DNA from 3 places in the Paenibacillus sp. FSL H7-0756 genome. Region 2 is predicted to be linked to each of the others. Evidence: predicted binding sites of a transcription regulator. Region 2 holds the regulator's gene; each other region holds the start of a gene.
The links. Region 2 encodes Rex, which represses fermentation and respiration genes when NADH is low (regulators of the CRP and FNR family bind a similar motif). Its sites were predicted from a motif close to TTGTGAAATATTTCACAA; they were not measured.

Region 1: qoxA (cytochrome aa3 quinol oxidase subunit II) is a predicted target of Rex. The motif match lies at 1,264-1,281, and genes of this name have one in related genera.
Region 3: NST04_RS31635 (flavocytochrome c) is a predicted target of Rex. The motif match lies at 5,320-5,337, and genes of this name have one in related genera.

The regions. Positions count from the first base shown of each region.
Region 1 covers NZ_JBBOVT010000003.1:309,178-319,119, reverse strand. The annotation lists gene NST04_RS27255 (polysaccharide deacetylase family protein) at 1-1,048, opposite strand, end outside; gene qoxA (cytochrome aa3 quinol oxidase subunit II) at 1,548-2,564, shown strand; gene qoxB (cytochrome aa3 quinol oxidase subunit I) at 2,609-4,558, shown strand; gene qoxC (cytochrome aa3 quinol oxidase subunit III) at 4,555-5,151, shown strand; gene qoxD (cytochrome aa3 quinol oxidase subunit IV) at 5,153-5,446, shown strand; gene NST04_RS27230 (hypothetical protein) at 5,672-6,799, opposite strand; gene NST04_RS27225 (methyl-accepting chemotaxis protein) at 6,922-8,631, opposite strand; gene NST04_RS27220 (ECF transporter S component) at 8,768-9,466, opposite strand; gene NST04_RS27215 (ABC transporter ATP-binding protein) at 9,439-9,942, opposite strand, start outside.
Region 2 covers NZ_JBBOVT010000001.1:3,585,878-3,595,819, reverse strand. The annotation lists gene NST04_RS15770 (acetate/propionate family kinase) at 1-656, opposite strand, end outside; gene NST04_RS15765 (3-hydroxyacyl-CoA dehydrogenase family protein) at 653-1,525, opposite strand; gene NST04_RS15760 (AAA family ATPase) at 1,658-3,160, opposite strand; gene NST04_RS15755 (hypothetical protein) at 3,153-3,695, opposite strand; gene NST04_RS15750 (aminoglycoside adenylyltransferase domain-containing protein) at 3,964-4,725, opposite strand; gene NST04_RS15745 (cell wall elongation regulator TseB-like domain-containing protein) at 4,972-5,493, opposite strand; gene NST04_RS15740 (amidohydrolase) at 5,523-6,824, opposite strand; gene NST04_RS15735 (redox-sensing transcriptional repressor Rex) at 6,814-7,464, opposite strand; gene dinG (ATP-dependent DNA helicase DinG) at 7,603-9,942, opposite strand, start outside.
Region 3 covers NZ_JBBOVT010000003.1:1,307,609-1,317,550, reverse strand. The annotation lists gene NST04_RS31650 (flavocytochrome c) at 1-1,536, opposite strand, end outside; gene dcuS (DcuS/MalK family sensor histidine kinase) at 1,664-3,277, opposite strand; gene NST04_RS31640 (FMN-binding protein) at 3,483-3,842, opposite strand; gene NST04_RS31635 (flavocytochrome c) at 3,868-5,298, opposite strand; gene NST04_RS31630 (hypothetical protein) at 5,483-5,941, shown strand; gene NST04_RS31625 (response regulator) at 6,067-6,786, opposite strand; gene NST04_RS31620 (DUF4291 domain-containing protein) at 7,077-7,703, opposite strand; gene NST04_RS31615 (lactate utilization protein) at 7,870-8,547, opposite strand; gene NST04_RS31610 (Crp/Fnr family transcriptional regulator) at 8,660-9,316, shown strand; gene NST04_RS31605 (hypothetical protein) at 9,517-9,843, opposite strand.

The sequences.
Region 1 (9,942 bases), on a different contig from region 2:
GTGTTGCCTTCTGATCATGCATCAGAATGACCGGATTGGTCTTGGACGCCTTCAGCTTGTTCACCTGATCCATCACGGTGTTATAGATTCTGTCGCTGTTCTGTTTGTATTTCCAGTCATAGGAATCCACATTCCAGTCCCAGAGATGATAGCCCTGCGTCAGGACTTTATCGCGGAAGGACTTGGTGAAATACGGCTTGCTTCCGTATGGCGTACGGATCAGAGTAGTGCTGACTCCGGTCAGCTTCTTCAGCGTTGCATTGGCCCCTGACATCTCGGCAAGCGCCGCTGCCGGGGAAGCATAGAACTTCTCCTGGCGGTGGGTCACACCATGCAGAGCTAAGCCATAGCCTTCCTTGGCAATCCGCTTCACCTGGGCGGGATGCTGGTTCATATTGTTCCCCAGCATGAAGAAGGTCGCCTGTACGTCATATTTGTGCAGGATATCCAGCAGTTCGCCAGTTGTTGCCGACGGGCCGTCGTCGAAGGTCAGATATACGGTCCGGCCCGGTTTGCCCGGCTCACCGGGAGTGACCGGAGTGGCAGGAGTCGTTGGAGCCACCGGAGCCTTCGGCTTCAGGTCGGCAGCATATTTATCGGTAAACGCTGCATCAGTAAGCTGCGCCGAGCCGTCCTTCACACGAAGTAAATATTTATCTCCCGCATAGGAAATGCTATACCCGAGGTACCCGCTGACCTTCAGCGGAGCCATGAGTTTGCCGTCCTGCACAAAAGTGCCCATAGGCACGGTTGTGCCGTCCTTCAGCACCGCACCTCCGTCCTTGCTCAGCAGGGTAAGCGAACCCGTCCCGCCGGCTACGTGAATCCCGTTCGTCAGGCCGGTAAGGGTCCATTTCAGCTCATCCGCAAGTGCACGCAGCGGTACATAATAGGTGCCTTTCACAGAGACAGCTTCAATCGCACTTAATTTATCGTTGACTCCGAGTTTAAGTGTAGTGCTAGTAGCTTTGGCGTTAGCCGGGACCTGCACAAGCCCCATAATTAGGAATAAAGACATGAATAAGAGCAGAATTTTCTTGATGCGCACAGCAGCAGTCTCCAATCTATGTATATTTGTCTATCACTTTATCATATATACTTTTAACGTAATTTGAGAGATTGTAACCGGAAGCTAAAAAATTGTTACCCTTATGCAATGATAAATGAGGGTTCGCCATTATTTTCAGAAAGCACGCAATTCTCGTCGAATGCTGTCACAGCAGGTGTTATACGGTTAAATCAGCGGTTTTTGGCCCAGAATAATTGTGACAAAATTAATAACAATATCGGAATTTTGAACAAAAATTGAACAACCTTAAAATTAGCTAAAGCGCGCCACTACTGTGATCTTTATCATACCCTTATGTACTTGTAACAAATTGCTCACACATATTTAACTTGTTCGCCATTTTTAAGGTCTATTTTATATATTTATACAAAATATGTATTTTGCATTATGGGTAAGTAGTTCTTACTATAGATACAGATCAATGTACTCCCGTTAATGAACGGCGAATGAAAAGTAGTATTGAAGGAAGGAGTTCTATATGAAGAAAAAGGGACCGTTATACGCTTTGTTTCTAAGCCTGATCCTTCTCCTGCCGGGATGCAGCTCAATCGCTGTTTTGAACCCGAAGGGGCCGTCTGCGAGGACGTTATCTGACACCATCTTGCTCTCTATTCTTGTGATGCTCGGGGTTCTGGCTGTTGTCTACATTCTGTATATCTTTGTACTGGTGAAATATCGTGCGAAGAAGAGTAATGAGGGCTACATCCCTGAACATGAGGAAGGCAACAAGGTACTGGAGGCCATCTGGATTATCATCCCGATAATCATCGTAGCCTTCCTGTCCGTTGTTACCGTTAAGACGACTAACGAAGTAGAGAATGTGGCTGCGGACTATCAAGATCAGACTCCGCTGGTCATCTATGCTTCCTCTTCCAACTGGAAATGGCATTTCAGCTACCCTGAGGAAGGGATCGAGACCGTTAACTACGTAAATATGCCGGTGCATCGTGCGGTAGAATTCAGAATGTACTCATTCGGCACCATTACCAGTCTCTGGATTCCACAGCTTGCCGGGCAAAAGTACGCCATGAGCGACATGCTGACAACGCTTCATCTCTCCGCTGATACAGAAGGCTCTTATATCGGAAAGAATGCCAACTTCAGCGGTAAAGGCTTCGCTCACATGGAATTCGAAGCACTTGTCCTGAGTAACAAGGGTTACGAGGACTGGGTGAAGGAAGTGAAGGAAACTGCGCCTAAGCTGACTGAGGAAGAATTCAAGGGCCTGCTGGCCACGGATTACCTCGGACGCAAAACGTATTCCTCCACCCATCTGGAGTTCAGCCCGCCTCCTGGAGACCACGGCGAGCATATGAGCGGCGGCGGCAAGGAGATGGATATGGACAACGGCAATCCGGAGCATCAGGATAACAAGGAAATCCATCCGTCTCCCGAGCCGTCCAGCGGAACGGAATTCGACAGCAAGCCTGATCCGGAAGTCGATCAGCCGCTGCCAAGCTCCCCTGTGGATGAAAGCACACACGAAGGACACTAGCTCTCTGAAGAGCTTAATGCAACACACTGAAAGGAGCTACCCTAATGGATTTAGACAAATTTAAGGTTCACGGCGAACCCTTGATATACGGGGCCATGATCAGTATTGCACTGGCAACCATCGGGATTCTCGTAGGGCTTACCTATTTCAAGAAATGGGGCTATCTGTGGCGCGAATGGCTGACCACGGTTGACCACAAAAAAATCGGGATCATGTACATCCTCGCGGCGCTGCTGATGCTGTTCCGCGGCGGTGTAGATGCGATGATGATGCGTCTGCAGACGGCTGCGCCGGAAATGAAATTCCTCGATGCGCAGCATTACAATGAGGTCTTCACCACCCATGGTCTGATCATGATTCTCTTCATGGCCATGCCGTTCATCATCGGTCTGATGAACGTAATCATTCCGCTGCAGATCGGTGCACGGGACGTTGCCTTCCCGCGTTTGAACGCTGTCAGCTTCTGGCTCTTCTTCATGGGCGCCATGCTGCTGAACATTTCCTTCGTCATCGGCGGATCGCCGGATGCGGGCTGGTCAGCATATTTCCCGCTGGCGAGTCTTGAATTCAGCCCGACCGTAGGGAACAACTACTACTCTCTGGCTCTGCAAATATCCGGTATCGGTACGCTGATCACCGGGGTTAACTTTATCGTAACGATTCTTAAGATGCGCGCACCAGGCATGACGCTGATGAAGATGCCGATGTTCACCTGGTCCGTACTGATCACCAACGTTATTATCGTCTTTGCCTTCCCGGTTCTTACCGTAGCGCTGGCCATGATGATGTTCGACCGCCTCTTCGGCTCCCAGTTCTTCACGATGGCCAACGGCGGGATGGATATGCTCTGGGCCAACCTGTTCTGGGTCTGGGGACATCCGGAGGTCTATATCGTAATCCTTCCGGCGTTCGGTATTTATAGTGAGATTATCGCCACCTTCTCAAAGAAGAACCTGTACGGCTATACCTCCATGGTATTCAGTATGCTGATCATCTCGCTCCTGTCCTTCCTCGTATGGGCGCACCATTTCTATACGATGGGTCAAGGTGCCATGGTCAACAGCTTCTTCTCGATAACAACGATGGCCATAGCAGTACCTACCGGGGTCAAAATATTCAACTGGCTATTCACCCTGCGAAAGGGCAGGATTACCTTCACGACCCCGATGCTGTACACGCTGGCCTTTATCCCGATCTTTACGATCGGCGGGGTAACGGGTGTCATGCTGGCGATGGCCAGCGCCGATTACCAGTATCACAACACGATGTTCCTGGTTGCGCATTTCCACTACGTGCTGATTCCGGGTGCTGTGTTCGCTGTCATCGCCGGGTTCCACTACTGGTTCCCTAAAGTGTTCGGCTTCCGCCTGAATGAACGGCTGGGCAAGCATGCCTTCTGGTGGATCATCATTTCCTTTAACGTAACCTTCTTCCCGCTGTTCTTCCTGGGTCTGATGGGAATGACGCGGCGTATGTATACGTACTCGGAGGAATCAGGCTTCGGTCCGCTCAATATGCTGAGCTTCGTCGGGGCCGTCGGGCTCGCCATCGGCTTCGTGATCCTGGTCTACAATATTTACTGGAGTACCCGCTATATGCCAAGAGATACAACCAACGATCCTTGGGATGGCCGGACACTGGAATGGGCTACGCACAGTCCGATCCCGCTCTACAACTTCGCCATTGTGCCTAAGGTTGAGACGCGCGATGCTCTATGGTCTGCGAAGCACGAGAATATTCCGCTGTATACAGATACTAAATACACCAAGATTCATATGCCAAGCAATACCGGCAAGCCGTTCATACTCGGTGTAGTCTTCTTCTTCCTTGGCTTCTTCCTGGTATTCAGCATGTGGATTCCGGCGATTGTCTCCGGGATTGGAATCCTGGTCGTGCTGGCCTTCATGTCCTTCGATAAGGACCAGGGCTACTACATTCCTGTAGAAGAGATTGCAGCTACAGAAAAGAAACTGATGCGGGGTGAGACTGTATGAAAATAGATGCGTCCAAGCCGCTCGAATATTCAACGGAAGAGAACAGTAACAAGATCTTCGGCTTCTGGGTCTTTCTCGGAGCCGAGATCCCTCTCTTCGCTACGCTGTTCACAGTATATTTCGTAATGGTTAACCGCTATGCCAGCGGACCTAGCGGCAGCGAGCTGTTCGAGATCGGCCCGGTGCTGATGGAGACCTTCCTCCTGCTGTCAAGCTCCTTCACCATCGGTCTGGCTGTCCATGCCATGCGGCATGGCTACAAGAAAGCCATGATGGTCTTCATGGCGATTACGCTGGTGATGGGTCTGGCTTTTGTCGGTATCGAAATCGACGAGTTCTTCACTTATGTGCATGAAGGAGCTACGCTGCAGACCAGCGGTTTCCTCTCCAGTCTGTTCATCCTGCTGGGAACGCATGGTCTTCACGTCAGCTTCGGTCTGCTGTGGGGAATTGGCATTATGATTCAGTTGTGGAAGCGCGGCATTACGCCCGCTACCGCTAACAAAACGTTCATCTTCTCCTTGTTCTGGCACTTCTTAGACGTGGTCTGGATCTTTATCTTCAGCTTCGTCTACCTGAAAGGACTGATGTGACATGATGAAGCAACTATTCCCAATTAAGCATGTGATGGGTTATGTAGCCTCTCTGGTCCTCTCTGCCGCTGCACTGATCGTTATTTACGGAGACCTGTCCTCCAGTGCCAATATGGTTGTACTGCTGGTTACAGCGCTCATACAGGCCTCCTTGCAGCTGTTTGTGTTCATGCACATCGGAGAATCGGCCGATTCCAAAAAAGAATTGTATATCAACATCGCATACGCCATGTTCGTGGCTCTGGTCACGATCTTCGGCACCCTGTTCATCTTCGTATGGGGCTGGTATGCTTAGCCTGTAAGAAGCAGAGGGGCGTTATGCTCCTTCTAGTAATCTACAAGTGGAAACGGCTTTGCCGTCCTTTTAAAGGACGGCACCGTTTCAGCGAGAAATAGAAGGATAATTTATCGTGTGCAACATATAAATTCTTATATTTTAAAAAAAGCGGTCCGTATCCGGTAGATTTACCGGTACGGACCGCTTTTTTTGGATTTTAAAAATTGCCCTCATGATGAGGTTCTACTTTAGCTGAACTATGCTGCTGCTGCTGCCGCTGTCATCCCGCTCCGTATACGCAAGCTGCTTGCCTGAGGGGCTCCATGAGGTGGTCATCGTCCCGTTGCTCTCCGCAATCTGAACGGACTTGTCAGAAGACAGATCGTAGGCATATAAGGTATTCTTCGTTATACCCTTCTCCTCAATAGTTACACTATAGGCGACCAGACGTTGGTCTGGAGACCAGGAGACGGCCCCAAGCTCGGCCCCTTCCACCAGGGTCCGCGGATTCTTACCGTCAGTGCCGCTCAGCAGCAGCGCCTGGGTATTCTCCTTATACTGCAGGATCAGCATTTGTTCTTCGTCCGGTGAAGGGATTACACTGCTGGTACCCGGAATATTCAAGTCAGCCTTCACCTTAGTTTTCAGGTCCAGTGTTTGCAGCGAGTCCTTCGAATTACTGGTGTAATAGATCTTATCCTTGATTTGTCTTACAACACTCAGGCTCTCCCCGCCCAGTCCCTCCACCGGCGCAATCTTCATGGAAGTAGTGGCTGTATAAGCACCGCCGCTGTATGCCGGACCGACTACCGTATCCTTATCCGCCCACTCGGCCCCCATTGCCCCCGCAATGGCATCGCCCTTGATGGTGAAGGTCTTTTTGGAACCCAGATCCATCACATTGTAGGCAGGGTCACCCAAGGAGAATTCACTATAGAGCAGAAATAACTGGTCGGCGGACAGCTTAGCATCCCCCAGCATCATGTTCGCCTTCTCTGTAATCAATTCGTATTCGCCGCTATCCAGGTGGAAGAAATACAGGCTCTGCGGATAGGAACCTTTCAGCTCTCCCGAGCCGATCGGCCCAAGCTTATCGTTCGCCTTGGACACGACAATGGTTTGATCATCTTTCCAGTCGGAAATCGCGATTTGCTCATACTGCTTAACTTCCCCAACCTTTACGCCAGCAGCTTCAGCAGGTACCGGTGTAGCCTTCGGTCCTTCCGTCGGCTGGGCAGAAGCTTCTACAGGAGCCGCAGTTGGCTGTGGAGTGGGGCTAACCGCCGGAGCATCAGCCTGATTGGAGCTGCAAGCTGCAAGTGTCATTAACAAGGCTGGAACTACCGCCAGCTTCCATGTTCGGGTATTCATTATAGAGACCGCCTCCTTCAGGTTAATACTAATACGTTCAAAAGCCCGGCTCCGCTGAGGATGCCCGCGAATCTCCAGGGTTCCTCGGCCGGATCGGGCCAGGTTAATATCTATTATAGCAGTTACAGCCGGAACCTTGCCAGATGCTTCTGCAGGTCCTCGGCCAAGGTAGCCAGGTACTGTGCCGAGGAGGACATCTCTCCCATCGCGGTCAGTTGCTCCAGGCTTGCTTCGCTGGTGCTCTGAAGGTATGCGGCGCCTTTGCGCGAGATTTCGTTCACCGTCGACATGGACTTGGCTGCTTCCTCCGATTCCTGTGCGACATGACCGATAACCTCTGTAATCTGTTCAGTCTGCTCACTGGCGGCCTGAATGGAGGTCTGGATCGCTGTAAAGGCTTCCGATACCACTTCGCTCTGCGCTACACCATGAGAGACAATACCGGAGCCTTGCTCCATCGATTCTACGGCACTGGCGGTCTGCTGACGGATGTGATTAATAATCTCCGTAATCTGCAGCGAGCTGGTTCCGGTAGCCTCCGCCAGCTTGCGGATCTCACCGGCTACTACAGCGAAGCCACGGCCATGCTCTCCCGCCCGGGCGGCTTCAATGGAAGCATTCAGGGACAACAGATTGGTCTGGGTCGCAATCTCATTAATGGTTGTAATAATGGTGTTAATCTCTTCAGACAGGCTGCCAAGATTGCCGACAATCTGCCGGCTCTCCGAGACACTGGAGTCAATCTCCCGCATCTGGGCCAGAATCTGTTCTACTGCGTACACACCGCGTTCCGTGGAGGAGGCAGCCTGCTCCATCAGGCGGGTCATTTCGTTACCGCTATGCCGGGCTTCGGCAATCTCATAGGACATCGTCCGCACAGACTGCGTAGTACGGGTAATGCTCTCCGCCTGCACATCGAATCCGGTTGCGATCTCGCCTGACGTCTCAGCGATGATCTGTGAGGCGTGTGCGGTCTGGTCGGCACTGGCACTCATCTGCTGGGAGGAGGCCGAGAGAATCTCGGCGCTCTCCGAGACGCCGCGCATCATATTTTTCAACCCGTCCAGCATGGTATTGAACGAGGTATTAATCTGGCCGATCTCATCCCTGGAGCGGTAAGCGGCAGAGGCCGTCAGATCTCCTTCTTCCGCCCGCTTCATCAGCCCCTGCAATTCCTTCAGCGGCCCTGTAATCAATCTGGTGATGATCACACTTAGGACAATACTGAGCAGCAAGGCCAGTGCAATCAGAACGCTGCTTAGCGTAACAGAGCTCTTGGCACTGTCAGCCGTACGCGTATTATGGGCAGACGCATCCTGAATGAATAACGTCGCTGTCTCTTCAAGCAGCCGGACCATTTTGTCACGCAGCTCATTAAAGGTCTGGCCCGTGAACACCTGATATCCTTCGTCGTTAAGATCGTTTTCGGCCAGGTGGATAATATTATCACGCTGTGAGCGGTAGTCCGGCAGCAGCAGGGTATATTCGTTCACATAAGCAGCAATCTTCTCATTGTTAAATTCAATCTTCCTCAGTTCGGCCATCAGCTCATTGTTCGTCTGGATGTTCTCCTGAATTCTCGCCTTCAGCTCCTGCTTCTTGGCGTCATCCGTGGTAATCAGATCCTCCAGCAGAAAAGACTCAATGGCCCGGTTGTTCCCGCGGATCTCCGTTACGAAATAAATCGGCTGCAGGTTCTGCCTGTAAGTCTCTTCAGACCTGTCCGCCATTCTGGTTGTCGTCAGAATACCTGTGGTTCCGATCCCGATCAGCAGTAGGATAACCACCGCTATCAGTACAATCATTTTATGCTTAATCTTCAGATGTCTCATTTCCCGTTATCCCGCCTTCTCGAATCTAGCTGTAACCTTATTTATCGGAGAATAACATCGAATTGTTGATGGCCCTGCTAAAAAAAATGTCGAAAAAAGAAGAAAAATATCGTTTTAGTAAAGCGCTATCTATTAATTATAATTCCATTCGCTCTTGAAGCAAGCCATATTTCTTGCGGAATCTCTGCAGCACCTTGGTCCAGCCTCCGGCCAGCACCGCTAAGAAGAATACATTCGACAAGGCATGGGCCAGATCGAAATAAAAGCTCGCGGCAAACGTAACGGCAACCAGCCGCCAGCTAAAGGCATCCGGCAGACTGAGCAGGACCCAGATATTCATAATCCAGCCGAACAGGAACCCCCAGATGAAGCCAAACACCAGCAGCCCGGCCCGCCTGCGCAATAGCCAGCTCCTCCGCAGCCACCCGGCTGTAAGTCCGGTCATGCCCCAGGCAAACATCTGCCATGGTGTCCAGGGACCCTGCCCGAAGTAAATATTCGAGACCAGCGCGGCGACTGCACCGATGACGAATCCCGCCTCTGCCCCGAAGACATAAGCGGAGAGGATGACAACGGCCGACACAGGCTTTACCCCCGGCAATGCGGCAAAAGGAATACGGCTGACCGCAGCAATAGCGGACAACACCGCCAGCAGCACAAGTTCACGGGACTGGAGCGGGCGGCGCTCCAGCCGGATGAACAGCGGCAGGAGAGCGGCCAGCAGCAGCACCACGCTAAGCAGCACATAATGCCGGTCAGTGAATGCTGCGGTAAGCGCAAGACCCGAGATGAAGAGTCCCAGGGCGATTAGCAGCGGTATGCGGAAGCGGGCCATGTGCGAATCACATCCTCTATTGTCAATGCCTGCGGCAGCCAGTCCCGCACCATCCGGTTGACTGCCGTGGTATAGAAGTAATTACTGCTGAAGAACTCAGCCGGTGTGCCCTCCGCCGTAATTCCCCCATCGAACAGGAGCGCGCAGCGCGTAGCATGCTTAGCCGCGAACTCTACATCATGCGTTACGATAAGAATACTGATCCCCTGCCCGCGCAATTGCTGAAGCAGGGCGGCCAGCCTGTCTTTGGCGGCCGGATCAAGCCCCTTGGTCGGCTCATCCAGCAGCAAAATATCCGGCTTCATGAGCAGCATCATGGCAAGCGCGGTCTGCTGCTGCTGGCCGCCGCTGAGATCATGCGGATGGCTCTGCAGCACCTCCCGGAGCTGAAACACTTCGAGCAAAGCCTCAATCCGGCTTGCTGCTGCCTCGGGGGATAACCCGGCGTAGCTGCCCATATGCTGCAGCTCCTCAGC
Region 2 (9,942 bases):
TCCACTGCAGTTACACTGGCACCGTTGCCGATGTGGCAGGTGATAATCTTGAGGTCCTGAAGCGGACGGTCCAGATACTCTGCAGCAGCCTTGCTGACGAAATCATGGGAGGTTCCGTGCGCGCCATAACGGCGTACTTTGTATTTGTTGTAAAGCACTCTCGGAATGGCATACATATAAGCCTTCTCAGGCATAGTCTGGTGGAAGGCGGTGTCGAATACAACGACCTGCGGCACACCGGGCATATTATTCTCGGATGCGGTAATCCCCATCATCGCAGCCGGGTTATGCAGCGGCGCAAGGTCGAACAGCTGGCGGATCTTGGTCTTCGCATCGGCATCGACCAGCGCGGAGGATTTGAAGAATTCCCCCCCGTGCACTACACGGTGGCCCACAGCGTTAATCTCATCGGTGGATGCGATAACGCCATGCTCTTTGTCTGTCAGACAGGCAAGCACTTTGCGGATGGCCGTATTGTGCTCCAGAATTTCGCTGACTTCAGTAACTTCCTGTTTGCCGGTCGGCTTGTGATTCAGAATGGAGGAATCCATACCGATACGTTCTACCAGGCCTTTGGCGAGTACAGATTCATCTGTCATATTGTACAACTGGTATTTCAATGAGGAACTGCCGGAGTTAATTACTAAGATATTCATATACGGTCACCATCCTTGTCATACTTGAAGAAGCCTTCGCCCGATTTCGCACCCAGTTGTCCTGCACGTACCATCTTCTTGAGGATTGTCGAAGGACGGTACTTGAGCTCGCCGTATTCACGGAACATGTTCTCAAGTGCGGCAAGAACGGAATCCAGACCGAAACGGTCTGCCATTTCAAGCGGCCCGTTCTGGAACTGGTAGCCGATGCGCATAGCGTCATCAATATCTTCAGGAGATGCAACCCCTTCCTGGAGCACATGCATAGCCTCGTTAATGAACAGGCAAATGAGGCGTGAAGATACAAATCCGGGGGATTCGTAGATCATAACGCCTTTTTTCTCTACAATCTCATCGACAAAGGCTTTGGTATCTTCAAATGTGCTGTCCGAGGTTTTCAGACCGCGCACGATTTCAACCAGATCCACCTTACCTACAGGGTGTATGAAGTGCATGCCGATAACGCGTTCCGGATACATTGTAGAGCTTGCAAGCTCAGTCAAGCTAAGCGTTGACGTATTGCTGGCAAGAATAATGTGGCTCGGACACACCTGATCGAGCTGATTGAATACCTTTTGCTTCGCTTCCAGATCTTCAACGATAGTCTCAATGACCATATCGCATGAGCTCAGTTCAGCGAAGTGTGTAACCTTCTGGATGCGGGCCAGGATCAGCTTTTTCTCCGCCTGGGTAATCGCCCATTTCTCCAGTTGCTTGTCGAGACTGGTCTCGATCATTTCGTAGGAGTAGTTCAGCCGTTCTGCAGTTTTTTCCACCAGCATGACATCCAGGCCTTTGGCTGCCAGCATTTCAGCAATCCCTTGTCCCATTGTGCCTCCGCCGATGACACCGATCTTCTTAAAATTCATGTAAAAGTCTCCATCCTTTCAGGTATCTATACTTCTGTATTGTACCTTGTCTGTCGAAAAAAATAAGTAGCCCGACATATAATGATATCTTAGCATGTCTGAAAAGTAAAAAAAAATAACCGGCATAAAGAATTATGCCGGTAAAAGGACACTGTCACGAAATTGACAACGAAATTGCTCTCCGGAGAGAACTTCTTCCTTCATTAAAATGTCAAGAGAGTAATCAAATATATTTCTCTGCTGCTCCAGCAGGTCCTTCGTACGAATCATCAGATCATCCAGTATTTTACTGTTTTCCTTCATTAGCTCTTCGGTGGTAACCATTTGCAGATTCGCAATGCCGAGCGAGGTGAGCCCGGACTTCATCATGGTCTCAACAATATTAAGCGCCTGGTCGAAATCACCGCGGGAACCGGTACTGCGTCCGCCGTAATACATCTCTTCCGCAGCCGCTCCGCCCAGGGCAATCATAATCTGATGCTCCAGATAGTCCTTCGTATACAGATATTGTTCGGTCTGCGGATTATGCCGAACATAACCGAGTGCTTGTCCGCGCGGGGTCAGTGTGACCTGACTAACGCTTCCGGGACGCAGCAGCTCAGCCATAATAGCATGTCCAAGCTCATGGATCGCTACCCGCTTCTTCTCTTCATGGTTGGTCTCACGGTCGGTCTTCTCGCCCATCATGACCTTGTCGATCGCCATCGACAGATGACGCTGCTCTACCAGGGTCAGATTCTCGCGCATCATGTAGATCGCGGCTTCGTTCATGACGCTCTCCAGCTGCGCACCCGAGAAGCCGTAAGCTTCTTCGGCGATTTTATCCAGATCAACGGTGTCATGCAGCGGCTTGTTCTTGGCATGCAGGTCGAGAATCGACTTGCGGCCCTTCTTGTCAGGCATATCGACCTGAATGTGTCGGTCAAAACGGCCCGGACGCAGCAGCGCAGAATCAAGCATCTCCTTGCGGTTCGTTGCGGCTACCAGCAGAATGCGCGGGGTATCATTGTTATAAATCCCGTCCATCTCCGTCAGCAGCTGATTGAGCGTCTGATCATATTCTCGCTGCTGTCCGCCTTCGCGCTTCCCGCCGATAACGTCAATTTCATCGATGAAAATAATGGCGCTTTGCTTATTCTCCTTGAGCGCGCGCGTACGGGCATCCTTGAACAAATCGCGTACGCGTCCCGCACCCACACCGACATACATCTCAACGAATTCACTGCCTGAGGCAGCTACGAATACAGAGTTAGTATAATGTGCCGCAGCCTTGGCCATCAGCGTCTTCCCGGTTCCCGGAGGGCCTGTAAGCAGAATTCCCTTGAGCGGGCGAATCCCGAACTTGCTGATTTCTTCATGCCGGATCAGGAAGTCCAGCGCTTCACGCAGCTCCTGCTTGGCATTGTCCTGTCCGCCGATCTCTTCAAAGGTAAGCTTGGACGGGCCGTTCTTCTTGCGCTTCTTATCTGCACCTGCATTGACGGCCAGACCGCCGCGCGCATGGGCAATGAACAGGAGAGCGGCAACCATACCAAGTGCTATGATTACAGGGAAGATATTAATCCCCACAAAAGCCATAAAAATCAGCATGACCGGAACGAATCCGGCTACAACCTCTTTCCAGTACTTAGGCATTGTTCCACACTCCCATCTTGGCTGCTGCACGCGGCAGTATGATAAATTTGCTCTCAGTGCCGTTGCTCAGGCTCACGTACACATTATTGTCGTCAATCTCTGTGGCGGCTGTAACCCCGCTGTACTTGCTGTCCTGCTCCTTCAGCCCATCCAACTTCGCTGGTATCAATGTATACTTCCGGCTCTCCATCGCTTCCGCTACAGAGAACATTGCTTTATCCCAATACTCATCCAGCAGCTCACTCGGCTTCTGTTCCACATCCAGCTTCAGGGTCCTGCCGTCAATAGCAGTGCTGCCTTCTCTCGATACGTACTGCACCAGCTCACGTAATTTCGTGCCCGGCTGCAAATCCAGTTTCAAAGTGACCTCATTGCGTTTAATAGTAATATGGGAATCCTTCACTCCCTCGTAGGATGATACCAGCTTCTGCAGCGGCTCCTGCACCGCGAATTGACGGTAAGAATACCAGCCACCAAACAATAATGCAGCAGACAGCAGAGACGTTAGCAGCACAGGCATAAGACGCAGTTTCAAGAAACGTCCTCCTCTCAATAATGACCGAGCATAACTCTATAATAAAGACCATCCAGCGTGTCTAGCGCCCATCCGAGACTGACATGCTCTTAAGCATGTCTTAATACAAGTAGTAGTATATCACAGGTGTATATACGATTTTACATAAAGTTGTGAATATATTTAAAATTTTTGATTCTAATTTCTGGATGTTTCATACGGCATGAAAAAACGGCAGCTCAGATTCATAGCCTGAAATGCCGCTGATACATTCATATTCCGGTGTCCCCTATATCCGGCTAAGACCAATTTCAGCCATCATATATTCCGCAAAATCAGTTAAAAGCTCCAGTTCATAGCCTTCGGCAACGGCCGCGCCGCTATATTCCATCAGACAACGTATCAGCAGCCCATGATAGCGTTCCGGCAAATGCTGCAGTCCCCACTCCCCGCCTTCCTTCCTGGAAGAGACATGACCTTCCTGCACATAGTAGAGCACCCTGCATAGATTTAGTGTGTAATAGAGTGGAGCATTCCCAATATTCTCCTGCGCATCATCGATATCCCTGATAATGGAATCCAGATAGTACCTCTGGTCTACCGGCGCAAAGGCCTCGCGGATCGGCTCCCCGTACAAGATAAACCCGCGATGGTAGACTACTGCAAAATGTGCCGCCAGATCAGCATCCTCAAAGCCGGCGCACAGATAATTCTCATTGGTTCTATACCGCTCTAAATGAGCTTCTGAAAAGTGAAATTCAAATGGCGTAGGATACACAAAGTTGTGCAGGTATGTCTTCAGGACGATAGACAGTTCAATTCCGCGCTTATTCGGCAGACTGTCATGAAAGGTTACGATACGACCGGCAAGTCTATGACTGACCTCTGCTGGCAGCTTGTCCTCTACGACAATGAGCAGATCAATATCGCTTGAATCCGGTTGAAAACAACCCATGGCCAGGGAGCCGTGCAGATAAATCCCCGACAGATTATCCCCCAGCTCTTCCTTAAATAAATCCACCGCCTGATCCAAATATGCTAAAACTTCCAATTTATTCTTCCTCCTTGAGAGACATATATGCATGTTGGCGATAGCATTCGAAGTACACACTTCGTATATCAATTTGAGTATAATCATCGATGTATCTCAAACCATACATCTCCATTAAGCCACAGTTCCGCGTCTGCCACTAGTCCAAGAACGGTTCCAGAATATTTTCGACATGATGGATACAAAAAAACGGAAGAACAGATAATCTGTTCCCCCGCAATTTAGTTCTGCCGCTGAGTCCTTAGCTTAGCGGTTCGGCAGACTGTACCCCTCACCGATGGCGCTGCCATCCTTGAAGCGGTAGAAGTTGTAATAGAATCGCCCGTCTTTTTTGTAAAATAGCTGCCAGGCATATTCCCCGTTGTATACACCGGGCAGCAGCCGTTCGATCTTCACGTCCGGCAGCTGATCGGCTATGATTCCGCGCATTTTCTCCTCTGAGGTGCCTTTGCTCAGCTCTTCAGCATACAGGCCGTTGTCGCCACCGGCAGGCTTGCCCTCCAAGGTGAAACGGACCCACACCATCAGATCGGTCCCGGCTTCGTTTTTGCCGGTTAGCACCCAGTAGATCTCATTCTCATTCCAGACGGATTTCTGAGCCTTGGTTACCTCCGTTAGTCCGGCACGCGCCCGGGCCAGCTCCTTGGCCTCACTCCGCTCGTTCCACTGGTCCTTCATAATGTAGGCATAGAACTGGCTTAGTCCGAACAGAAGGAGCAGCACCACGGTAATCCCCAGCCAGATCCATTTTCTCCTCTTCTTCTTCACCACGCTGCTTCCTTTCCCGTTCCCCTGAATTACCGTTTAAGCAGGCTCTCGAACGTCTCCTGTGCTTTGCGGCGGATGGCTTCTTCATCAAGTGTCAGGCATTGTCCATGCTTCACAACCTGCTGGCCGTTCACCCATACATGCTCTACATCCTTGGCGCTGGCCGAATAGACGGCATGGGAGAGCAGATCGGTATGCGGGAGCATATGCGGCTGGTCAATATCAAGTGCGATGAAGTCGGCCTTCATCCCTGCTGCAAGCCGTCCTACCCCGCTCAGGAAAATAGACTGTGCCCCGTACTCCGTGGCCATCAGAAGCGCCTCAGGAGCCGGTACGGCTGTAGGATCACCGCTTACGCCCTTATGGATCAGAGCCGCCAGCCTCATCTCTTCAAACATATCCAGATTGTTGTTGCTTGCTGCACTGTCTGTACCCAAAGAGACCTTAACCCCGGCTCGCAGCAGCTCAGGAACACGCGCAACACCGCTCGCCAGCTTCAGGTTACTGCCTGGGTTATGCGACACACCAACGTTATGGCGGGCCAGAATTCCAATCTCCTCATCGTTCAGATGAACGCCGTGGGCAATGAGCGAAGGACGGGTGAACATGCCGAGCTTCTCCAGATGCGCGACCGGACGAAGACCGTAGTCGGCCACGTTCTGCTCCACTTCATGGCGCGTCTCGGACATATGGGTATGCATCGGCAGATCCAGATCATGCGCAGCCTGCACAAACTTCATGAAAAACTCTGGAGGACAGGTATACGGGGCATGCGGCGAGAGCATGGTCGTAATTCTGCCGTCAGCCTTGCCATGCCAGTTACGGGCAAAAGCAACGGCCTCAGCGAGCTTCGCTTGCTGTACCTCTGCCGGACACAGCCCAATCACGCCGCGCATCAGCACCGCCCGAATACCGGATTGCTCCGTCACTTCCGCTACCCGGTCCATATGATCATACATATCGAGGAAGGTGGTTGTGCCGCCCTTCAGCATTTCCAGTACGGACAATGAGGTTCCCCAATATACATCATCACCAGTGAATTTCTCTTCCATCGGCCACATCTTTTCCTGCAGCCACGTCTGAAGCACCATATCGTCGCCGTATCCGCGCAGCAGTGACATGGCAGTATGTCCATGGGTGTTGACCAGACCAGGCATAAACAGCAGACGGCTGCCGTCTACGACCTGAGCGCCATCGTCCACTACCGGCTCAGCTTCACCTATGTAAGTAATCAGATCATTCTCAAGGGTCATATACCCGCTTAGAACCGGCTTATCGCTGCCCGGAACCAGAAAGTGCCCGTTCTTGATTATCGTGATCTTACTGCTCATCTTCAGTTTCATCCTTTCCATCATGCAAATAATAGGCCAGGCTCTGCAGATCTGTGGTGAAATCTGCGGCATGAATCCGGATATTGGCAGGCGTCTTGAGAATAACCGGTGCGAAGTTCAGAATCGCCTCGATGCCGGAGTCCACAAGAATATCAGCTACATTCTGGGCTTCGCTGTCAGGTACGGTAATAATCCCGATCCGGATGCCCTGCGAGCGGATGGTGCTGCTTAGCTCCTCCATCGGCTGCACAACCAGCGAGTTGATCTGCTGGCCCACCTTTGGCGGGTAAGCATCGAAGATCGCAGTAATCTTCATCGTATCCTTCAAGTAAGCGTTGTAGTTAGATAAGGCATGACCGAGATTACCGGCTCCAACCAGTGCAACATTAATTTGCTGGTCAAGCTTCAGGATATGGCGGATCTTCTCAATCAGATAGGATACATCATAGCCGATGCCCTTCCGGCCGAAGTCACCGAAATAAGCCAAATCCTTACGGATCTGGGCGGGATTCAGATCAAGCTTCTGGCCCAGCTCCTGAGAAGAGACTGTGGAGATTTCACGTTTTTGGAGATCGTTCAGGAAACGCAGGTACACTGGGAGCCTGCGCACGACGGCCTCCGATATTTTATCCGATTTCATGTATTCTCCTCCTTAAAAGTTGTGTTAGACCCGTACAATTATAGCAACCGTGCCCCCCGCCTGCCGGACCGGCAGGACAGGGCGGGAACGGCTCTTCAGGTGAATCATGACTTATTAATAATAGCAATAGCAGATGAATTAGGAAACCCCGCCGTCATCCAGCCATTCGGCAATTCTCGGGACCATCTGCTCAGTGAGCATATGCTCCATCTTGGGACCGGGGAGTGAATACAGGAAGTACTTTCCGTAATACGATTCAATGACTCTGGTATCATACACAATTACGATGCCCCGGTCCTGCGCCGTGCGGACCAGCCGCCCGAAGCCCTGCTTGAAGCGGATGACAGCCTGCGGCACGGACAGCTTCATGAACGGGTTCTTCTTCTGTGCCTGAAGCAGCTCCGACTTCGCTTCTGCCAGCGGGTGATTCGGCGGCTGGAACGGCAGTCTGACAATCGCCAGGCAGGTCAATGCTTCTCCCGGAATATCCACCCCTTCCCAGAAACTGCTGGTACCCAGCAGGACCGAAGCGGGGCTGTCCTGGAAGCGGCGGATCAGCTTGCTTCGGCTGCCGCCCTCCACACCCTGTCCGAGCACCGCGATATCCTGAGAGGCAAGTGCTTCCTTCAGGGGGTCATACACCTGCCGCAGCATCTTGTAGGAGGTGAACAGCACCAGCATCCGGCCCCTTGTAGTTACAGCAGTCTCGGCAAGGGAATGTACAAGCGTGTCCACAAACCGGGCATCCCCTATACTTCCCTTGACGCTCGGGAAGTCGCGGGGAATGACCAGGAGCGCCTGCTCACGGTACTTGAACGGCGAAGGAAGCAGCGCAGTCATCAGACGCCCCTGCTCCGCAGCTTCACCAAGGCCCAGATTATCGATCATGAACTGGAAGGACTTATCCACGGATAAGGTGGCCGAGGTCAGGACAATACTTTTCTTCTTGTCGAAGAACAGCTCCCTGAGCTGGGTACTGACATCTACAGGAACGGCATACATTTGCAGCGACTTACCTTTATAATTACCGCTTCCCTCCAGCCAATACACGATATTCTCATCGTTCAGGCTCATGAAGAAGCGGATTTGCTCTCTGATGGATGCCAGATCCTTGAATAAGCCGCCGATATCAGTCACAAGACTGTCCGAGGAGGATTGGCTGTCCGTGTCCCGCATCTCACTGAGCATTTTGTCACCCTTACGGATGATGTCGCTTAGACTGAGGTTCAGTGTATTCTCAAGGGCAGCCAACTCCTCCCAATCCTTCGGCTTCTTGCCCGGCTGCAGGCGCGCCACCAGCTGGCCTGCTTCACCGGCCCCGGCATCGCTGCGCTCGGGCAGCAGGCTGAAGAGCCGGTCGCTGAGCGCATCCCAGGATTCCTTCACCGTCAGCAGATCGGGATAGATCCGGTCGATCACGCCGCTCCATTCGGAAGCCTGCTCACTGCCCGAAGACTGCAGACTCTGCCGGAGAGCAGGCAGCTGCCCGCTCCGGCTATCCTTGTAGAGACGGGTGAGGGTATGGGCAAATGTGAAATATTTCATCTGCATGCCAAGATGCTTGCCGGCAATATCCTCCAAATGATGGGCTTCATCAATAACAAGATGGTCGTAAGCCGGAAGAAGCTGATGTCCGGCTTTGACATCTGCGAACAGCTTGGAGTGATTGGTGACCACCACATCGGAGATCCCGGCTTCATGCTTAGCACGGTGGTAATAGCATTTGCGGAACCAGGGACAGGCGCGTCCCAGGCAGGAGTCGGTATCGCTGGCTACAGTCTCCCAGAAATCCCCGCCCCGTCCGCTTAAGTTAAGCTCCTCATCATCGCCGGTCGTCGTCTGGGTCAGCCAGACAAGCATCTGTGCAGCGGTGAGTGCTTCTTCCCTTGGACTCGTAAAATCCTTTTTGTTCATTCTATGCTCGAACTTGCGCAGACACAAATAGTGCCCTCTTCCCTTAAAGATGGAGGCCTTGAACGGGAACGGCACAACGCTGGTTAAGAGCGGGATATCCCGCTCACGCAGCTGGTCCTGAAGGTTGATGGTATGGGTGCTGACCATCACCTTCTGGTCACTTTTCACACTATGGTAGATGGCCGGAAGCAGGTAGCCCAGCGACTTGCCGGTGCCAGTTCCCGCTTCAATCAGCAGATGCTTGTCCTGCTCAAGCGCTGTAATGACCTCATGGATCATCAGCTCCTGGGCTTCACGGCTCTCATATTGGGGAAGAGCGGCCTTCAGCCGCAGCGTCACCTCATCCATATACTCTTCAAAGGTAATATTCTCCAGCGGGTTGACGCTTCCTTCCTCCCGCGGCGAAGCCAGCTCCGCCCAGTCCCCCACCGCCAGCGCAAGCTGGCGGTAGAAGCTAAGCTCCCCTTCCGGCTGAAAGGTCTCCATCTCCCGTTCCCGCAGCAGACCGTCGAAGTACCAGGCCAAATCACTGTCTTCGTCCGCGAACAGCTCATTCAGCCGCTG
Region 3 (9,942 bases), on a different contig from region 2:
CGACTTGATCCCTGCCTGCCGTCCGAAGATAATAATCTCGGCTACCGAGTTACCGCCGATGCGGTTCTCGCCGTGCAGCCCGCCGACCACTTCTCCTGCCGCGAACAGACCCGTAATCGCCTTGCCGTCTTTGTTCAAGACCTCAGTGTTGGTGTTGATCACCACTCCGCCCATCGTATAGTGAATCCCAGGGCCGATCTGAATCGCATAATACGGAGCACCGGACAGATCATTATCCATACCGGTAGTTCTGCCGAACTCGGCATCCGACTTACTCTTCACCGCACTGTTCCATGTATCCACGGTAGTTTTAAGTGCAGCGGCCGGAACCTTCATCTGATCCGCCAGTGCCTCAATGGTATCTGCGGTCTTGACGACACCCATCTTGATGTATTGATCTACCGCCTTGACACGGGATTTCACTCCGGCGTCGAACACGAGATAAGCGGATTTCTCAGGAAGTGTATTAATGGAAGCCGTCACCTTGTCACGGGTATCCATCTCATTGCCGAAGCGCTTGCCTTCAGCAGATACAAGAATAGCTCCTTCGCCCCGGACCGCTTCACCGATCAGGTAGGATTTCTCCTGCTGTACGGTCGGGTGAACCTGAATCTGATCCAGGTCGACTGTAGTTCCGCCAACCTTCTCAATCATAGCAATGCCGTCGCCGGTGCTGCCAATCTGGTTGGTCGTTACCAGTCCTTGCAGATCCGGGCGAACCTTGGCAATCAGCTCTTTGTTGGCACCGAAACCGCCGGTAGTTACAATAACTGCTGCTGCGCTGATCGTTTTGTCATCGGCCTGGTTGAACAGCACCTTCACGCCGTTCACCTTACCATCCTGTACCGTAAGCTCCTTCACATCCGCATTGACGAACAGCGGAATGCCCTGCTCCTGAACATTGCGGACAAGTCCGGCTACAAGATATTGTCCCACGGCCGAGCCGTCCTCCGGACGATGGGTACGCTTCTCCTTCATACCGCCGGTAATTGTAATATTGTTCAAGCGGATTCCGATGGAATCGAGCCAGTCAATGGCACCTGCGGATTGATCCACGAAGAAGTGCAGCAGCTCCTTATTGTTCGTATCATGTCCGCCCTTAAGGGTCTCTTCATAGAATAGTTCGTTGCTGTCTTCGATGCCCTGCTCCTTCTGGAACTTGGTCTGCGAGGCATTCATCCCCGAGGAGGATTTAGTAGTATTGCCGCCGGCTACCGGCATTTTCTCTAAGATGACCGGGTTCATGCCGGCCGCTTTGGCTTCCAGCGCAGCAGACATTCCCGCACCGCCTGCGCCGACGATGACGATATCATATTTATCTTTTAACTGATCGTACGGAGTATAGCTCGCTTCGGATGCTCCCGACACGGCCTCTGCCTTCTCTGTTGGTGCAGTGGTTGCTGCCGGCTCTGTAGCCGTGCTGCCCGCTTCCTTGCTCTCATTCTTGCTGTTGCCCGCATTGTTGTTTCCGCAGCCTGCAATCACCAGCATCACGGAGAGAATGAGGATAAGCGCCGCTGTTAATCTCTTATTCATGTGAGTTGTGCCCCCTTGTGCATATTTTCACAATTATCATAGCGCCAAAGAAGCGGTTTGTGGAACCTTCCGTAAGTTATTAAAGAGTTTTGTAACTAAAGTAAGCAGGCGTATGGACCCTAAATGTTCACACGCCCTCCTCCTCTTTCACCTCATAAGGCACATCCACGATAAAATGCGCTCCCGACCCACAGCCGGCGGCAAGCTCAAGATGACCCCCAAGTTTGTCTACACTTTTCTTCACCAGATATAGGCCAATTCCCCGCTGTTCACCCTTGGACGAGTAGCCCTGAACGAAGATCTTCTCCCCCAGGCCCGCCGGAATTCCCGGACCATTGTCGCTTACCTCGCATAGCAGCCGCCCCTCTTCATATTGAAAAGCAAGCTCCACCCGCTTCACAGGTTGCTCACGGAGCTCCCCCAGCGCCTCCAGGGCATTATCCAGCAGATTGCCGGCGATCGTAATCAGCTCATGAATCACCTGCGGATCAGCCGGCTCCGGCAAATAGCTGTCTCCGGTCAGCAGCAGCTCCATCCCCGCTTCGCGTGCCCGGCTCAGCTTCCCCAGCAGAAATCCCGCCATCACCGGGTCCTTGATCTGTCTCGTGATCGACCCGATCTCCTTCTGGTAATTGCTTACCGTTCCCAGAATATATTGCTGCAGCTCATCATACAGGCCCATATGGGTCATGCCCATAATGACATGCAGCTTGTTCATGAACTCGTGGGCACCGGAGCGCAGCGCTTCTGCATAGACCGAGACTCCCGACAGCTTCTCCGCCAGCACAGCCAGCTCGGTCTCATCCCGGAAGGTGGCAATCGCGCCAACAATGTTACCGTTCACCCGGACTGGCAGGCTGTTCACTAATAAAGAGCTGTCTCCCAGCTCCAGCTCCTGGTCCTGTATTCCCTCTCCCTCAGCCAATACCCGCTCCAGACCCAGCTCCGGCCAAAACTCGGCAATCTGCCGGTTCATCGCGCTCCCGCCAATCCCCGCTGCCCTCAGAAGCCGCTGCGCCTCCATATTAAGGATGGTAATCCGCGCCTGCTGATCTACGGCAATAATTCCCTCGCGCGTGGATTCCAGCATCGCACTGCGTTCCTGGAGCAGCTTGGAGATGTCCTCCGGCTCCATCCCGAACACCATCCGCTTGATCTGGGCCGCCAGAATGAATGCTCCTCCCGCTCCAAGCAAGGCTCCCGAGACCAGAATCGCAATAATCGTCCACTCATTCAGCAGGACCAGCCGCTCGACCCGCTCCAGGGACAGACCCGCAATGACCACACCCACCTGATGTCCCCGGTTGTTATAGACCGGCACGAAGCCGCGCAATGATCTGCCGAGCGGCCCTGCCCCTTCGGAGATGCTCTCCCCTCCGCGCAGCGATATCTCCTGGCCGCCTCCCGCAAAGGGCAGTCCGACCAGCGAGGCATCCGGATGGGAATAGCGGATACCCTTCATATCTGTCACTACCACGAACATAATATCATTGCGGCGGGCGATCCTTGAGGTGTAGTCCTGAATCTCCTTGCTGTTGCCTTCACTAAGCCCCTCCGAGACCAGCGGAATCAGGGCGATAGTACGGGCAATCGTAATCGCCTTATCCTCCAGCGCCTGCCGGGTCTGTGGAATAATCTGATTCCGGAAAATAAAATATAAAATCAGCAATACCAGCAGGACAACGGCAGACACCATGACGGCAATCATTGTGCGCAGACTGTAGTTTTTTTTCCTGGCCACTGGTGCGAAGACCTCCCTTCATGTCCCATGTTCCTATACCATTCGAACTATATTAGTTGAATCAGAATTTGTAAAGCTACTCCCGAGGATCGCTTCTTAGGGGATGAAACAATGAAGCAAGCCCAGCCGTTCTGCCGGAGACAGGAGGGCTGGGCTTGCTCGGGTGATATGACCACAACTCTTTTATAAGCAATTGAATGATAGCTTACTGCTTCTTGGCCTGTTCCAGCGCCTGGGTCACCGCTTCAATAATCCCGCCGCTGGAGCCGGAAGCCCCGGAGAGGGCGTCTACGCCTTCTGTGGTTTGCTTTTCAATAATTTCAGGAATCGTATTCTCTACAGCCGCATCGATCATCGCCTGCGTCTCCTTATGCTCCTGTACGGTAATGGCGCCGATCTTCTCATCCTTGATTTCTACCGCCACTTTAATATCACTCTTGACCCCTTTGCCTGTTCCATCATAGGTCCCGTCCACATACTTGCCGGAAGATGAAGAGCATCCCGCCGTAAGGACTGTTGCAGCCGCAAGGGCAGAGAACAGCAAGGTTTTTGTCCACTTGTGCATGAGTAATTCCTCCCTCTGAAAGTTCCTATTGCTTAAGTGCCTTCACAGCTTCATCTGCTGCAATCCGCCCGAAGGTAGTGATGTCTGCCAGTGCATTACCGCCCAGACGGTTCGCGCCGTGTACCCCGCCGGTTACTTCGCCCGCAGCATACAGCCCGGCAATGACCTGATCCTTGGTATCCAGCACCTGAGCCTGAGTGTTAATCGCTACGCCGCCCATGGTATGGTGGATTCCCGGTGTTACCTGAATTGCATAATATTTTCCCTTTTCAAAAGACAGCTCAAGATCCGGCCGTTCAAACTCTGTATCCTTACCGGAAGCAACGAAGCCATTATACGTATTCAGTGTATCCGCCAGTGCTTTGCCGTCTACACCGATCTGTGCCGCCAATTCTTCAGGTGTTGCCGCTTCTTTGACCAGATCCATTCCAAAGTAAACCTCGGTTGCCTTCAGGTTCGCACGCAGCGCATCATTGAAGATCAGGTAAGCTACCTTGCCGGACTGGGCCAGAATATTCTGGGACACGACATCGCGGGTCAGCAGTTCATTGGTGAATCGTTTGCCTTCGCTATTGACCAGAATTGCACCGTCTCCGCGTACACCTTCCGTGATCAGCACGCCTTGATTCGGAATGGTGGTCGGGTGAATCTGAATCTCTTTCATGTCTACCAGCTTGGCGCCGATCTTCTCTGCCATCGTTGTACCATCGCCGGTTGCGCCCGGTTGGTTAGTGGTGGAGAACCCTTCCAGCTTCGGCTGGTAGCCCTTGATCATCTCCATGTTGGCTCCGAAACCGCCGGCGGCCAGAATCACAGATTTGGCATTGATCGTGTACTCCTTGCCTTCCTTGTCGGTCACCTTCACTCCGGTAACTACACCCTCATCATTCTTGACGATCTCTTTGGCTGTCGTCTGCATTCTTACGTCAATCTTCTCATCCTGCAGCTTCTTCTTCAGCGCAACGACGATGAAATTTCCGGCCGCCTCGCCGCCCTTCGGACGGTGAATCCGGTTCACGCTTGCCCCGCCTGCGCGTCCCACTTCAGACAGCTCGGCTCCATTCTCCTTCAGCCACTCCACGGAAGCCGCTGCACCGTTCGTAAGCGTTCTGACCAGATCCGGGTTATTGAGATTCTTGCCGCCCTTCATGGTATCCTCGAAATGCAGCTCCGGACTGTCTTTGATGCCAGCCGCTGCCTGATAGGGTGTTCCTGCCGCATTCAGCCCGCCTTCCGCGCGGACGGTGTTGCCGCCAAGCATCGGCATTTTCTCTATCAGAATGACCTTGGCTCCCTGGCTATGTGCTTCAAGTGCTGCGGTCATCCCCGCTCCGCCGCCGCCGATAATTACAATGTCCGTAGACTCCCCTTTGGTGCTGTTACAGGCAGGCAATACCACCAGACTTGCCAGCAACAACCCCTTGCCCAGCAGACTTCCCCATCTCTTTCTGTTCATTCTGTTCTCCTCCAATTGTCATTGTGCATATTTTCACAATCATCATAACCTGAAGGAGCCCCGACTAGAATATTTAGTAATTAAAGAAATGATAAAGTAAATAAAGGTAGTGAATTTGCTTGAATGTGGTTATAGATTTATAATTGGAGCTTATACAACCGTATCACTAGGAGGAGCAGAAACTATGGAAAAAAGCGAAAAATATTGGCTGGCCGGTGCTGTTCTGGCAGCAGCCGGTGTCTCCCTGATGAGCTACACCGCAAGCCGCTATACTTCATTCAAAAGAGTAGTTGCCCGAACCATCCGTCTGGAAGATATCGCTGCACTGGAAATTACCCGCCTGTCTTCTGTTCCCGGTGAACAGAAGGATATTGTGATCACCGATCCGGAAGCAATTAAGCGGATCTACGATGATTTCTCTGGTGTCCGCCTGATGAAATCCGCCCGCAATGTCAATACAGACAACAAGTACAGCTATTACCTTACCATCGTGCAGGCCGACCGGAAGCAGCGGTTCGACATTATTTTGAAGGGCAAGCATCACATGATTATCTACGACAATGACATGAACAACCCGCACCTGGTAGCCTATAAAATCATTAACGAGTTCAGTCCGCTGGCTCTGCAGCAGGCCTTCGATTGATTCTGCGCACGCTTATGTATGGCATAGCTTAATAACCTTCACAGCTATTGTGACGGCTATATGGAGTCATGGAACGCCTGGGACAGCCTTGGGACAACCGTGACTCCGTTTTATTTAGAGAACGCTCATAGATATTTACGGATAAGTTCATGCCCTTCAGGCCTCACCTTATACATATACACCGGCCTGCCTACCGCACCATAGCTAAGCTCCATCTCCAGAATACCTGCCTCCGTCAGAAAAGCCAGATATTTGCGGACTGAGATCCGCGAGATGGGCGCATGGCTGCTGATATCCTCCGTGGAGAATACCGGGCTCTCCAGCCGGTTAATCGTGCTCCAGATGCTCTCCAGTGTGCCTTCGGCAAGTCCTTTAGGCAGCGGCAGGGCAGCGTTCTTCTCCTCTTCCGTCCCGAGCGAATGCCGCAGCAGCTTATCCAGCTGCTCCTGGCTGAGATGCTCCTTGTGCATCAGCTTATAATCTTCACGATACGCCGACAAGGCCGCCTGAAACCGGGCAAACTCGAACGGCTTGATCAAATAATCCACAGCCCCGTTCTGCAGCGCCTTGCGGATGCTGGCATTGTCGCTGGCGGCGGAGATCACGATGATGTCCACCTTGCTCCCCTGCTCCCGCAGAGCAGAGAGCAGCTGCAGCCCGCTGACACGCGGCATATATATATCCAGCAGCACCAGATCGACCTGCTCCTTCTCCAGCATCGTCATTGCCTCATCCCCTGTCGCCGCCCAGCCCGCATACTCAAAGCCCGCAACCTGCTCCAGATAATGCCGGTTAAACTTCGCCACCATCGGGTCATCCTCTACGATCAACACTCTAATGTTCATGGGTTCTCCTTGTCTTTTGTGCAATTACAGTATATTGATTGAACTAATGATTTTAGGTTAGGGTTTGGCCGTGACTCCAGAGAAGTTTTGGACTTCCGGCCGCTGTTGTCCCCAGATTTCTTGATTTTATACGCTCTTAGAGGTAGAAATCCGGTGACAAAGGCGGTCGCTACCGCTCCTCCAGTTCCAAAATTCCCCTCCGCCACTTCCCCTTAACTTAAATTTCTAAACTTGCCTAAACATTAATAACTTTCACTTTTCTAGCCCCTAAAATGAAAACTATAAGAATTTTACTTAAGTATCCCTAAAGTTCTTTGAATAGCATCCTCCACATAGTACGGGGTCTCCTTCGGCAGCAGATCCGTGCTGAACTTCCCGGATTGTATAGCCTCTCTGGTATCGATTACAAGCTCAGTAATATCATTGATTTCTACTATCCATTCGTGGATGTATTTATGCACCATATCGCCCCTGAGACCTAACTGAATGGCTCTTCGCGGCAATTTGTTCCCATGGATATCTCTATCCGGGTCCCATTGACATCTCACTTGGGAAGCTTGTAACTTCGTCTGCCACTCCTCTTGGGAAGCATACAAGTCAGGGTCATATGAGGACAGGACTACCTGTGACAAAATATAATTGAAGCCCTCTCTGGTGATATCAATCGCCAATATCCGCTCCTGATCCGTTTTGGTCGCCCAACCCGACCGGTACATCATCCATAAGAAAGAAGGCTTGATCCAAGTCATTCGATCAATTTTAAAAGAAGGCCCGAATTGCCCAAGCTCTGATACCTCATCTGCAATTTTGTGATTATAGGCCTGATACACCCGGACTGTTGACTCATTGTAATGGGCCATGATTATTCTGTCTTCTGTATCTATCGTCCGCTCCAGTTGTTTTCGCACAGTTGTCATTTGAATGGTTGCCTCCGAACTTTTTTCTAATGCTGCTCTTATCAGTATATTCTGAGTCTGCTATTCAGTCTAACTTTAGAACAACTTTTCCTACCAAATAGAAAAAACGGCTTGGGATAGATGAGATTCTCCTACCCTAAAGCCGCTATTAATCCTTATTCAAAATTCAAAATCCCAAAGATTCGCCAACAATAATAACCTTTATTCTCCCCGCTGTCTTACACATTCTGGTTTCGACGATGTAAGAACAGATACAATCATCCGATTTACAATCTGCGCATGCACCATTGATCAGACAGGGCGTTTTTTGCGGTGAATGTAAGAATGGGCTGGACGAACTCGAACAACGGCTTGCGTTAATGGGGGCGGCATAGGTTCTGGCTCTGATCACTGCGTCTTCAGCGGTCTTGCACACCTTATTCATCCCAACGACAGCAACCACACTTCTCGGTCCAAAAGTAATCGCTGCCGCCCGGTTGCCCACACTGTCGATATTGACCAGTATCCCATCTTCACTAACGGCGTTGAAGCTGGTTAAATAAGTGCCGCACAAAAGAGATTGGCGCATGAGGTCATAACGTTCCTCCATCGTTTGCGCTGTATCACGATCAATGATGGTATAGCTGCCATGACGTACCCGGTCAAGAAGCCCGATTTCCTCAAGCGTGACGGACCCGCCCCAAGATACCGAAGACTGTTCCGGAATTAAGGATAGTGCCTTTTCTGCAGCTTCAATGGCGTTGTCACAATAATAAGCTTCAAATTTTCTACTTTGCAGATTTTTAATGACCTTGGTGGCTAACAACCGGTTTCTCGCTTTGATTGAATCTTCTTTCGCTTGCATGGTTCTTCCTCCGTTCTGACATTAGGCAAGGTGGCTAACTTCGTGTGTATGTATGATTAATATAGTATAGTAAAAAGAAAAAGGATGTTGCACATGCAACGTGAAGCTTATCATGAATAACTTAGATTCCCTATGTCAATCACGTTTATTTTCAGGGATTGCTCCAGATGATATTCCCCAAATGCTTAATTGTCTGTCAGCCACACAGAAAGAATATACAAAAGATGAGATGGTAGTCCGGGAGGGCGATTTCGTTGATGACATCGGCATCATATTGCAAGGTACTGCTCAAAGTACGAAATTAAGCCCCACAGGAAAACAAATTATTGTATCCCTCCATTACCCGGGCGGATATACCGCTGTTCTCACAGCAGCCAGCCGTGGACGAAGATGCCCAATGTCAGTAAAGGCAATAGAACCGCTTGAAGTGCTGTTTATTCCTATCCAAAACATATTGAGCCCTTGCACAAAGTTAGGTAGGGCACACGAACAATTACTTGGCAATCTTTTCGATAGTATCGCCGAACGAGCGTTAGAACTGCATGACCGGAACGATTGTCTGATTATGCCGACTATTCGCGATAAGGTTTTAACTTTCTTAACAAGAGTTAGGCGTGAAACGGGAACGGAGACTTTTACAATTCCCTTTGACCGGGAAGCGATGGCCGAATATCTGGACGTAGACCGCAGCGCCCTATCCAGAGAGCTGGCATGGATGAAGCGGGACGGCTTGATTGAGTTTTATAGAAATGAATTTAAGCTGTTGTGAAAAACAATGGAAAAGGAATTTCACTAAAGGAAAGCAGGGCTGATGTGGTCGCTTATGTGGGGTAGTCATTATGGGGGATTTCAGCATTTTTAACTTTGATTGGATGATATTGGGGATGACTTTCTATTTATAAAAAATAGAGGGTGTGTCCCATAAGCCATGAAATGGCTGTGGCCCCCCCAAAGTGCTTTAGCTATAATTTATTGAGGAAACAATTCCAAATATATTCTGTACCACTCCGGGCGCTGTGCTTTAATTAAGGATAGCACCTCTTTTAAGGCAATACCTTTTAACTGAGACAACATGTCATAATTTATCCTTTGTATCGTAAGCCAAATTTGACCGATTGACTCGCCGCAACTTCCTGCAATCATTTCATTACAGTCACTTTCGTTTGACACATTGATTAAAAACTCCACTGTCTCATCATCTTGAAAGTTTTCTCCTAATTCAATCACTGCATCATCTTTTTCCGCATCTGATGCCGATGGGTCTACTAATATTTGAAAAAGTTTATCCTTATTCATACTTGTCACTCTCCTAATAATTTCAGGATACAAATGGTTCAAGTTCTCTCTGGCTATAGGGGTGGTGAAATGCTATTCTACGGACTTTCATGCCTGATG